DNA from 2 places in the Williamsia herbipolensis genome. Region 1 is predicted to be linked to the other one. Evidence: predicted binding sites of a transcription regulator. Region 1 holds the regulator's gene; the other holds the start of a gene.
What was found. Region 1 encodes HspR, which represses chaperone genes until heat shock. Its sites were predicted from a motif close to ANNTGAGTNNNNNNNACTCANNT; they were not measured.
Positions count from the first base shown of each region.

Region 2: the regulator HspR is predicted to act here: its motif matches at 1,307-1,329, upstream of lon (endopeptidase La).

Region 1 is NZ_CP108021.1:2,246,693-2,251,788, reverse strand. Features, by position in the region: gene dnaK (molecular chaperone DnaK) at 1-855, shown strand, start outside; gene grpE (nucleotide exchange factor GrpE) at 852-1,442, shown strand; gene dnaJ (molecular chaperone DnaJ) at 1,593-2,792, shown strand; gene OG579_RS10140 (heat shock protein transcriptional repressor HspR) at 2,792-3,199, shown strand; gene OG579_RS10135 (LuxR C-terminal-related transcriptional regulator) at 3,230-5,096, opposite strand, start outside.
Region 2 is NZ_CP108021.1:2,789,369-2,794,464, reverse strand. Features, by position in the region: gene OG579_RS12575 (hypothetical protein) at 1-404, shown strand, start outside; gene OG579_RS12570 (CGNR zinc finger domain-containing protein) at 401-946, opposite strand; gene OG579_RS12565 (hypothetical protein) at 972-1,175, shown strand; gene lon (endopeptidase La) at 1,341-3,659, shown strand; gene OG579_RS12555 (tautomerase family protein) at 3,717-4,139, opposite strand; gene OG579_RS12550 (SDR family oxidoreductase) at 4,166-4,867, opposite strand; gene OG579_RS12545 (cation transporter) at 4,932-5,096, opposite strand, start outside.

The DNA of each region.
Region 1 (5,096 bases):
CAGGAGCCCAACAAGGGCGTCAACCCCGACGAGGTCGTCGCCGTGGGTGCCGCACTGCAGGCCGGTGTGCTGCGCGGTGAGGTGAAAGACGTTCTGCTGCTAGACGTCACGCCCCTGAGCCTCGGTATCGAGACCAAGGGTGGCGTCATGCACAAGCTCATCGAGCGCAACACCACCATCCCGACCAAGCGGTCGGAGACCTACACCACGGCCGAGGACAGCCAGCCGTCGGTGCAGATCCAGGTGTACCAGGGTGAGCGTGAGATCGCCTCGCACAACAAGCTGCTCGGATCGTTCGAGCTGGCCGGCATCGCGCCTGCGCCGCAGGGTGTCCCGCAGATCGAGGTGACCTTCGACATCGACGCCAACGGCATCGTGCACGTCACCGCGAAGGACAAGGGCACCGGCAAGGAGAACACCATCCGGATCCAGGACGGCTCGGGCCTCTCGAAGGACGAGATCGACCGCATGATCAAGGATGCCGAGGCGCACGCCGACGAGGACCGCAAGCGCAAGGAAGAGGCCGAGACCCGCAACCAGGCGGAGTCGTTGGTGAACCAGACCGAGAAGTTCTTGAAGGAGAACGAGGACAAGGTTCCCGCCGACGCCAAGGAGAAGGTCGAAGCCGCGATCGCCGGCGCGAACGAGGCGCTCAAGGGCACCGATCTCGCCGCGATCAAGACCGCGGTCGAGACCCTGTCCACCGAGTCGCAGGCCCTGGGACAGGCGATCTACGCCAACGCCGCGGCCGAGGGCGGCGCCGAGGGCGCTCCGGGTGCATCGGCCGGTGCCGACGACGTCGTCGACGCCGAGGTCGTGGACGAGCCCGCCGACACCGACGGTGAGAAGAAGTGACGGCTGATCAGCCGGGGACACCGCAGGAGGAGCCGGGAGACCCGGTCGACCTCGGGGAGGTGGACCCGGAGGACGTGTCCGCAGCGGCCGAGGCGGCGGCGAACGCCGATCCCGCCGAGGCCGGTGCAGCCGACGGCGCCGAGCTGACGCCCGAGGAGGCCCAATCGGCGAAGGAGGCGGAGTTGTTGGCCGACCTGCAGCGACTGCAGGCCGAGTACGCCAACTACCGGCGCCGCGCCGAGCGGGAACGCCAGGGTGCGGTCGAGCAGGGCAAGGCGACGTTGATCAACGCGTTGCTGCCCACGCTCGACGACCTCGACCGTGCGCGTGCGCACGGCGATCTCGAGAGCGGACCGCTGCGCGGTGTCGCCGACAAGATCGTCGACACGCTGACGGCGCAGGGGCTCAGTGCCTTCGGTGCCGAGGGTGACGCGTTCGACCCGGCTCTGCACGAGGCCGTGCAGCACGACGGCGACGGCGCGAGCCCGGTGATCGGGGCGGTCTACCGACAGGGATATCGCCTCGGCGATCGCCTGCTGCGGACCGCGATGGTCACCGTGACCGACGGCACCCCGGCCGACGCCTGAGCAAGTGACACCCACCTCGCACCGCCGCGACCGCCCCTCCGGGGTCCGTCGCGGCGGTGCGGGCGTCGGTGGTGCGACACCATGTCGACAAACACAGAACTTTTCCGCCCGCAGGGGCGACGATTCTCACGAAAGAGGAGGTGACGCCCTATGGCTCCACAGAGGGAATGGTTAGAGCACGACTTCTACAAGGATCTGGGCGTCGCTTCGGACGCCTCGGCCGACGCCATCAAGAAGGCGTATCGCAAGCTGGCCCGGGAGTTGCACCCCGACGCCAACCCCGGCGATGCCGCGGCGGAGGAGCGATTCAAGCGCGTGTCGGAGGCGCACAGCGTGCTGTCCGATCCCGCGAAACGCAAGGAGTACGACGAGACGCGCAGCGCCTTCGCCGGCGGACGATTCCGCGGCAACGGTGCGGGCGGCGGCTTCGGCGGCGGCTTCACCGGCGGTGGTGGTCGGGCGACACCCGGTGCCGGTGGCGGATTCGACGTCGGTGACCTGTTCGGCAACGCCGGCACGACCGCGGGCGGTGACGGCGCGTTCGGTGACCTGTTCGGCGGCCTGTTCAACCGGGCACCCCGGACCGCGACACGACCGCGTCGGGGCAACGACCTCGAGACGCAGACGACGTTGTCGTTCCGCGACGCCGCGCTCGGCACGACGGTGTCGTTGTCACTCACGTCGCCGTCGCCGTGCACGACATGTCACGGCAGTGGCGCCAAACCCGGCACCAGCCCGAGGGTCTGCTCGACCTGTAACGGTGCCGGCGTCGTGAGCCGCAACCAGGGTGCGTTCGGGTTCAGCGAGCCCTGCACCGACTGCCAGGGGACGGGCTCGCGCATCGACGAGCCGTGCTCGGACTGTTCGGGCAACGGCGTCACCGTGCGCACGCGCACCATCAACGTCCGCATCCCGGTCGGCGTCGAGGACGGGCAACGGATCCGTCTCGCCGGACAGGGTGAGGCCGGTCTGCGTGGCGCGCCGTCGGGCGACCTCTACGTGACCGTCACGGTGAGCCCCGACGCGGTGTTCACGCGTGTCGGCAACGACCTGAAGGTCGAACTACCGGTCAGCTTCGGCGAACTGGTGCTCGGCGCGACGGTGTCGGTGCCGACGTTGGAGGGCACCGTCGGGGTGAAGATCCCGCCGAACACCTCCGACGGCCGGACGCTGCGGGTGCGCGGTCGAGGAGTCAGCAAACGGGCCGGCGGTGCCGGTGACCTGTTGGTGACGGTGAAGGTCGCGGTGCCGAAGAAGCTCGACGACGCCGCCGTCGAGAAGCTCCGCGAGTACGCCGATGCCGAGCGCGCCAGTGGTTTCCGGCCGAGGGACGGATGGGGTGATCAGTGATGAGCCGATCGGCCGGCGGAGGCGACGACGAGGTCTTCATGATCTCCGTCGCCGCCGAGCTCGCGGGCATGCACGCCCAGACCCTGCGCACCTACGATCGCCTCGGCCTCGTGCGTCCGCAGCGCGCGGCCGGCGGCGGCCGGCGCTACTCGGCGCGTGACGTCGAGCTGCTGCGCGAGGTGCAGCGCCTCTCGCAGGACGAGGGCGTGAATCTCGAGGGCATCAAACGCATCATCGATCTCACCAACCATGTCGACGCACTGGCCCAGCGCGTCCGCGAACTCGAGGCCGAACTCGCCTCGGCCCGCAACGATCTGCGTCATCGCGGGCACGGCGGCGAACTCGTCCCCGTACCGCGCACCAGCGCCCTCGTGGTCTGGCAACCCCGCAGCAAACGCACTCGCTGACGCCTCGAGTGCGGCCGGGGCGCAGGTGGTTCAGGGTTGCGCCGCCGTGGCACCGTAGCCGGCGGCGCGCAGTGTCGACAGCAGCTCCGATCGCGAGGTCGACCCGAGCCGACGTCGGATGCGTGCGACGTGGTGCTCGACGGTCTTCGCCGAGATGAACAGCGCGGCCCCGATCTCGCGATACGTGAGGCCCAGCACGAGCTTCTCCGCGATCTCGGCCTCTCGTTCGGAGAGGGTGGCGACACCGGTCGCGCCGGGTGCCGGGACCGCGGGAGCCTCGGGACCGGGCGACGCACCGGCCGACGGTGCTCCGCCGATGGTGCGGGCGGTCTGCAGCAGAGAGGTGGCCGAGCGGGTGTCGTCCACACGCAGTGCCCCCTCCGCGGCGAGTCGGGCGCCGTCGAAACCGTGGCCGATGCGGTGCAGATCGTGTGCGGCGAGGTCGATCTCGTCGACCGACAACGGGGGATCGGCATCGTCACCCTGCAGCACGCGCAGCCACACCCGCCCCGCCCGCGCCAGAACCGCGGCGTAGGGGTGGGCATCGGCGGCCGTACCGAGTGCCCTGGCGTGTGGCACCAAGGCATCCGGGGTCCCGGCGAGGATCGCCGCCTGGACGCCGTACCAGTGCCACGCCGCGGCCCAGACCGGTGGATCGCCGAGCGCGGCGAGCAGGCGGTCGACCTCGGCGGCGAGGTGCGCGACGCGGTCGGCGTCACCGCACCGCACCGCGGCCAGCCGCAACTCGCCCAGGGGCAGGAGCGCGAACAGGTCGGCCTCGGCCTCGGCGACCGCCGACTGCGCGTCACGCCAGGCGCTGGCCAGAGCACCCGAATCACCCTGACGGCGGGCGATACCGGCACGCAGAGCGTGCGCGAGGAGACGCTCGCGGTGGCACCCCACCGTCACCGACGACGCCCGTGCGGCCGCGCGGGTGAGATCGCCTGCGGCCATCGCGGTCCAGGCGTCGAGCAGGAGCAGTCGGGCGTCTGCGCGGGTGTCGCCCGACCCGTCCGCCAGAGTTCTGCGTCGGGCGAGCACCGATGCCGCGCCGGCGAGATCGCCGGTGTGCAGCATCAACAGGACGGCGACCACGGCGGCGGACTCGGGTTCGATGCGCTGGGTGTCGGTGGCAGCCGACATCGAGCGCAGCACCGCGCCGACCGCGGTCGCCGACGCATCCGTGACCGACGCCAGCAGACCGGCTGCCAGTTGCGCGGCCGCGGTGTTGTCGGTGGTGGGCGGCGCGTGGTCGGCGACGGAGAGGAACTCCTCGGCCGAGGTGCGGTCACCGGCGGCGATGAGGGCGACAGCCCCGGCGGCGGCGTCGGTCCCGGCCCTGTCGGACCCCAACCAGCCGAACAGTTGCGCAGCGCGAGAATAGGTTCCGCGGCGGGCGGCGACCGAGGCCGCGATGCGTACGCCGGTCGCCACCGTGGCCCGGTCCTCGGAGCCGAGCGCCTCGTCGGCGATGCGGTCGGCCGCGTCGAGGTCGTCGGCCGCCAGTGCCGCGGCGGCCAGAGGCCGATCGCAGACCGACCTGTCGGCGCCGGCCGCGCGTGCCGCCGACCAGATCGTGACCGCCCGGTGTCCGCGGGCGGCGCGGGCATGGTCGACGAGGGTCTCGGCCAGTGCGGGGTCGACCATCCCGTCGGAAGCCGCCGCCAGCGCCCGCTCGAGAGGAAGTGCGTTGTGCGTCAGGAGCACTCGTACCAGTGCGGTGCGGGTGATCGCGATCTGGTGCGCACCGACCACGGCGGCCAGCGCCGGGGCGGCGTCGTCGAGGAACGTGTCGGAGTCGCCGAGGAAGCCCGATCCGCGAGCGGCGTCGATGGCCGACGTCGCGTCCGCGATGTCGAGGTCGCAGGTCTGGGCGACGGTGTCGGGATCGAGGGTG
Region 2 (5,096 bases), 540 kb from region 1:
CGGACGGTCCGCAGATCCCGTTCTGCACCACGGGGACCGATGGTGCGGTGACGACGATCGACGAGCGCGCGGATCCGACCTCGCCGACCGGCGCTATCGCGACCTTCCTCGCGGCGGCCATCACCGACAGGTCGCCGGTGGCGGCTCGCGCGGCGATCGCAGACACCGCGCCCGTCCCGACCGTCATCGAGTTGCAACGGTGGATCGCCGCGCTGCCCCAGGGAACCGACGCGTGGTGCGCACGGGTCACCCTCACCGACTCGGCCGCACGCGTCCTCGTCGATGTGCGCGTCCGCACCCCGGCCGTCGTCGCCGACGTCGCCCGCGGCGACGCCTTCTACGTCTCGGCGGACGGATCCGGTCGGTGGAAGATCGACGCGATCATCTCCGGCGACGGCTCCTAGCGCCGAACCGACGATGTCCGGGCTCGATGTCGGCGCACCGCAGCACGATTCGCGCACCGCACCGAGCAATACCGCTGGGTCCCGTTCCGACTGACGTCGACGATGACCATCTCGCAGTCGCCGCCACCGGGCAGGCCGGCGGCACACCGGCCGATGCGGTGCATGCCGCGGGTGGTGAGGTGCAGCGCCGTCCCCACCGAGATGACCGCGGTGAGGACGTGGGCGAGCGACTGATTCCGGTCGCGATAGTGCAGGTGCCATCCTTCGTCGTTGTGGTTGGTCAACCGCGGATAGGCCGCGGCGACGCTCATCGTCTCGTTGAGCAGACGTGCCCGCTCGTCCTCGGTGGAGGCATCGACCATCCGTAGCCACTCGTCGATCACCTCGCGGGTCCGCGCGTGATCGTCGGGGCGGGTCTCGAATCGACCCGTCATCCCGAACTCGCGCGCCCGAGCCTCGATCCCGGCGCAGTCCTCGGGCCAGTCGTTGGCCAACGAGGCCGCCAGGAGTACCGCGTATTCGCCGTAAGGGTTGAGATGCACATGACCATGACATCACAGTGGACGCATGCACACCTCTTCGACCGAGAACTCGACCCTCAGCCCGACCCTGCAGACCCACGAACACGCCTGGCTCACCGAGTCCGCACACCGCACCAGCGACGGGACCGTCCTCTACGTCCGCTGCGGCGAGTGCGGCACCCGTCGCGTCGACATCGCCGCACACACCGACATGCCCCCGACCGCGGTCAGCACGACGCTCGGTGACTGAGATCGTCCGCGTACAGCGTCACCTCGGGCATATGACCCGAGGCAGGTCCGTGGAGGGACGATCTCCGCGCGACCCGGTTTCGCCCACAACGAACACCGGACTTGAGCGGGAACAGATCAACCCCTCCGACCAGTTGAGCGAGTCAGACTTAACCCTGGAGGAAGAATGAGCGACACCCGCTTGCCAGTCCTGTTCCTGACCGATCCCATCCTGCTGCCCGGCATGGTGGTCCCCATCGAGCTCGATGACGCCGCCCGCGCGGCGGTCGATGCCGCGCAGGCCACCGATTCGCAGAAGCTCCTGGTCGCGCCCCGGCTCGACGACCGCTACCCCTCCTACGGCGTGATCGCATCGATCGTGCAGGTCGGACGCCTCGGCGGTGGACAACACGCCGCCGTGGTGAAGGGCGAGAAGCGGGCGCACATCGGGTCGGGCACCACCGGCCCGGGTGCCGCGCTGTGGGTCGAGGTCGACGAGGCCGCCGAGCCGACCGTCACCGAAGAGACCCGCGAACTCGCGGCCGAGTACAAGAAGCTCGTCCTGGCGATGCTGCAGCGCCGCGAGGCGTGGCAGGTCATCGACTCGGTGAACAAGCTGACCGACCCCTCGGCCCTGGCCGACACGGCCGGCTACGCCTCGTACCTCACCGACGTGCAGAAGCGACAACTGCTCGAGACACCCGACGTCGTGGAGCGGTTGCGCACCCTGATCACCTGGACCACCGACCACCTGGCCGAGGTGGAGGTCAACGACAAGATCGCCGGCGACGTCCGCGACGGCATGGAGAAGACGCAGAAGGAGTTCCTGCTGCGTCAGCAGCTCGCCGCCATCCGCAAGGAGCTCGGCGAGGGCGAGCCGGACGGTTCCGACGACTACCGCGCACGCATCGAGGCGGCGACGCTGCCCGACAACGTTCGCGAGGCGGCACTGCGCGAGGTCGGCAAACTGGAGCGCTCGAGCGAGCAGTCGCCCGAGAGTGGTTACCTGCGAACCTGGTTGGACACCGTCCTCGACCTGCCGTGGGACACCACCACGACCGATTCGACCGACATCGCCTCGGCGCGCGAGATCCTCGACGCCGACCATCACGGACTCGAGGACGTGAAGGACCGCATCGTCGAGTACCTCGCGGTGCGTGCCCGTCGCGCCGAGCGCGGTCTGCAGGTCGTCGGCGGTCGCGGTTCCGGCGCGGTCATGCTGCTCGCGGGCCCTCCCGGCGTCGGCAAGACCTCGCTCGGCGAATCCGTCGCCCGGGCGCTGGGTCGCAAGTTCGTCCGCGTCGCCCTCGGCGGCGTGCGTGACGAGGCCGAGATCCGTGGTCACCGTCGGACCTACGTCGGTGCCCTGCCCGGACGCATCGTGCGTGCGATCGGCGAGGCCGGGTCGATGAACCCGGTCGTGCTGCTCGACGAGATCGACAAGGTGGGCTCCGACCAGCGCGGCGACCCGGCCGCGGCCCTGCTCGAGGTGCTCGATCCGGCGCAGAACCACACGTTCCGTGATCACTACCTCGATCTGGACCTCGACCTGTCCGACGTCGTGTTCCTCGCGACGGCCAATGTGGTGGAACAGATCCCGTCGGCACTGATCGACCGCATGGAGCTCGTCACCCTCGACGGCTACACCGAGGACGACAAGGTCGCGATCGCGCGGGACTACCTGCTCCCCCGCCAACGCGACCGCGCCGCTCTGACCGCCGACGAGGTCACCGTGACCGACGACGCGTTGCGCAAGATCGCGGCCGACTACACCCGCGAACCGGGCGTGCGACAGTTCGAGCGGTTCCTCGCCAAGGCAATGCGCAAGGCCACCACCAGACTGGCGGCCGACGACACCGCACTGGTGATCGACGAACCCGACCTCGTCGACTACCTCGGACGGCCCCGGTTCACCCCGGAGTCGGAGGAGCGCACGGCCGTGCCCGGTGTGGCAACGGGTCTCGCGGTCACCGGCATGGGTGGCGACGTCCTGTTCATCGAGGCGTCGTCGACCGTCGGTGACGCGGGTCTGACCCTCACGGGGCAGCTCGGTGACGTGATGAAGGAGTCGGCGCAGATCGCACTGTCCTACGTTCGCTCCCACGCCACCGAACTCGGCGTGGACCCGGCGGCGTTGGATCGCAAGATCCACATCCACGTCCCAGCGGGTGCCACCCCCAAGGACGGACCGTCGGCAGGCGTGACGATGGTGACGGCGCTGGTGTCGATGGCCACCGGCCGTCGCGTTCGCGCCGAGGTCGGGATGACCGGTGAGGTCACGCTGAACGGCCGCGTGCTGCCGATCGGTGGGCTGAAGCAGAAGCTGCTCGCGGCCCAGCGGGCCGGTCTCACAACGGTGTTCGTCCCGATCCGGAACGAACCCGATCTCGACGACGTGCCCGCCGAGGTGCTCGACGCGGTCGAGGTCCGACCGATGACCGATGTCGCCGACATCATCCTCGCGGCGCTGGAGGACTCCACCGCCGACGTGACCGCAGCGGCCTGAGCCACCGATCGGCCGGCGCCCCACCACACGGTGGGGCGCCGGTCGCTCGCTCGTCGGTCAGTAGGGCGCGGCACGACCGTTCGCGGCCCAGGCCTTCTCCGCCTCCGATCGCGCCGGGGGCGGGACGAGGCCGTTGATCATCCACAACTCCTCGCTGGTCTCGTCGATGTGGAACTCCCAGTGGATCTCGTCGCGAACGAGATACGGGGAGAGCACGTCGCCGACCCACCGGGCGGTGCGTCGGCGGCTCGCCGAATCGGGGAGATGTCGTGCGATGTGGGCGATCTCGATCCGCGCGGTCTTCGGTGCAGATGCCCCGCCGACAAAGATGTCGCCGGCACCGACCTCCCGGAAGATCACCACGACATAGAAGCGGGGAAGGCCCACCTCCTCGTAGCGATCGGTGATCTGTTCGGCCAGAGCGTGTTTGTCCTCGTCGGTGAAGATGCCCGGCGAGTGGTGAATGGTCCACAGCGGCATGCGATCTCTCCTCCTCGGGTGTCGGTTCAGTGGTCAGCGCTGAAGACGAGGTCGTCGACCGGTCCGGACAGCATCGATTTGACGGCCACGGTGATGTCGTCGGCCAGCACCTCTCGCTCCCCCGCCTCCAGGCCGTCGAGGATCCGGCTCGCCACGATCGCCGGCGACGTCTTCTCCATCGGGATGTCGGCGACCATCTCGGTGTCGATGAAACCCGCGTGGACCCCGAGCACCTGAGTGCCCTGGGCGGCCAATTCGGTACGCAGCGAGTTGGTCACCGACCAGATCGCGGCCTTCGATGCGCCGTAGGCGCCGCTCCCCGCGAGCCAGGAGAGCACCGAGTGGATGGTGACGACGGCACCGCCACCGTTCTGCGCGAGGATCGGGGCGAACGCCCGCGTGACGCGGAGCGGGCCGAAGGCGTTGACGTCGAAGGTGTCCGTGATGTCGGAGAACTCGCCGCTGAGCAGGGGCGCGGGGAGGAGTACGCCGGCGTTGTTGATGACGATGTCGACATCGGTTGCCCTCGCCGCGAGTGCCTCGACGGAATCCTGCGAGCGGACGTCGAGTGCAGCGGTCGTGACGGCAGGTCGATCGTCGGCGAACTCGGTGCGTGCCGTCGAGTAGACGGCTCGAGCGCCGCGCGCGAGCACCTCGTCGACAAGTGCCGCCCCCAGGCCACGGCGACCCCCGGTCACCAGAACCACTGCATCGGCCACATTCGTCATGGCCACCTCCTGACTCTAGTTCGTTGGAGTCAGGCTACTCAACCGCGACATCCCGGCGCAAGCCTCAGTCGCAGCAGTCGCAGGCGCGATCCGATGTCATGGGGCGACCGGGTATCAGCGGGGCGCAACACGCATCGCCTCTCCACGCATTCAGGCCCTCGCACACCGCGATGGCGGCGATCACCAGTGCCGCGATCGGATCGGCCCACGACCATCCCAGCGTCGAGTT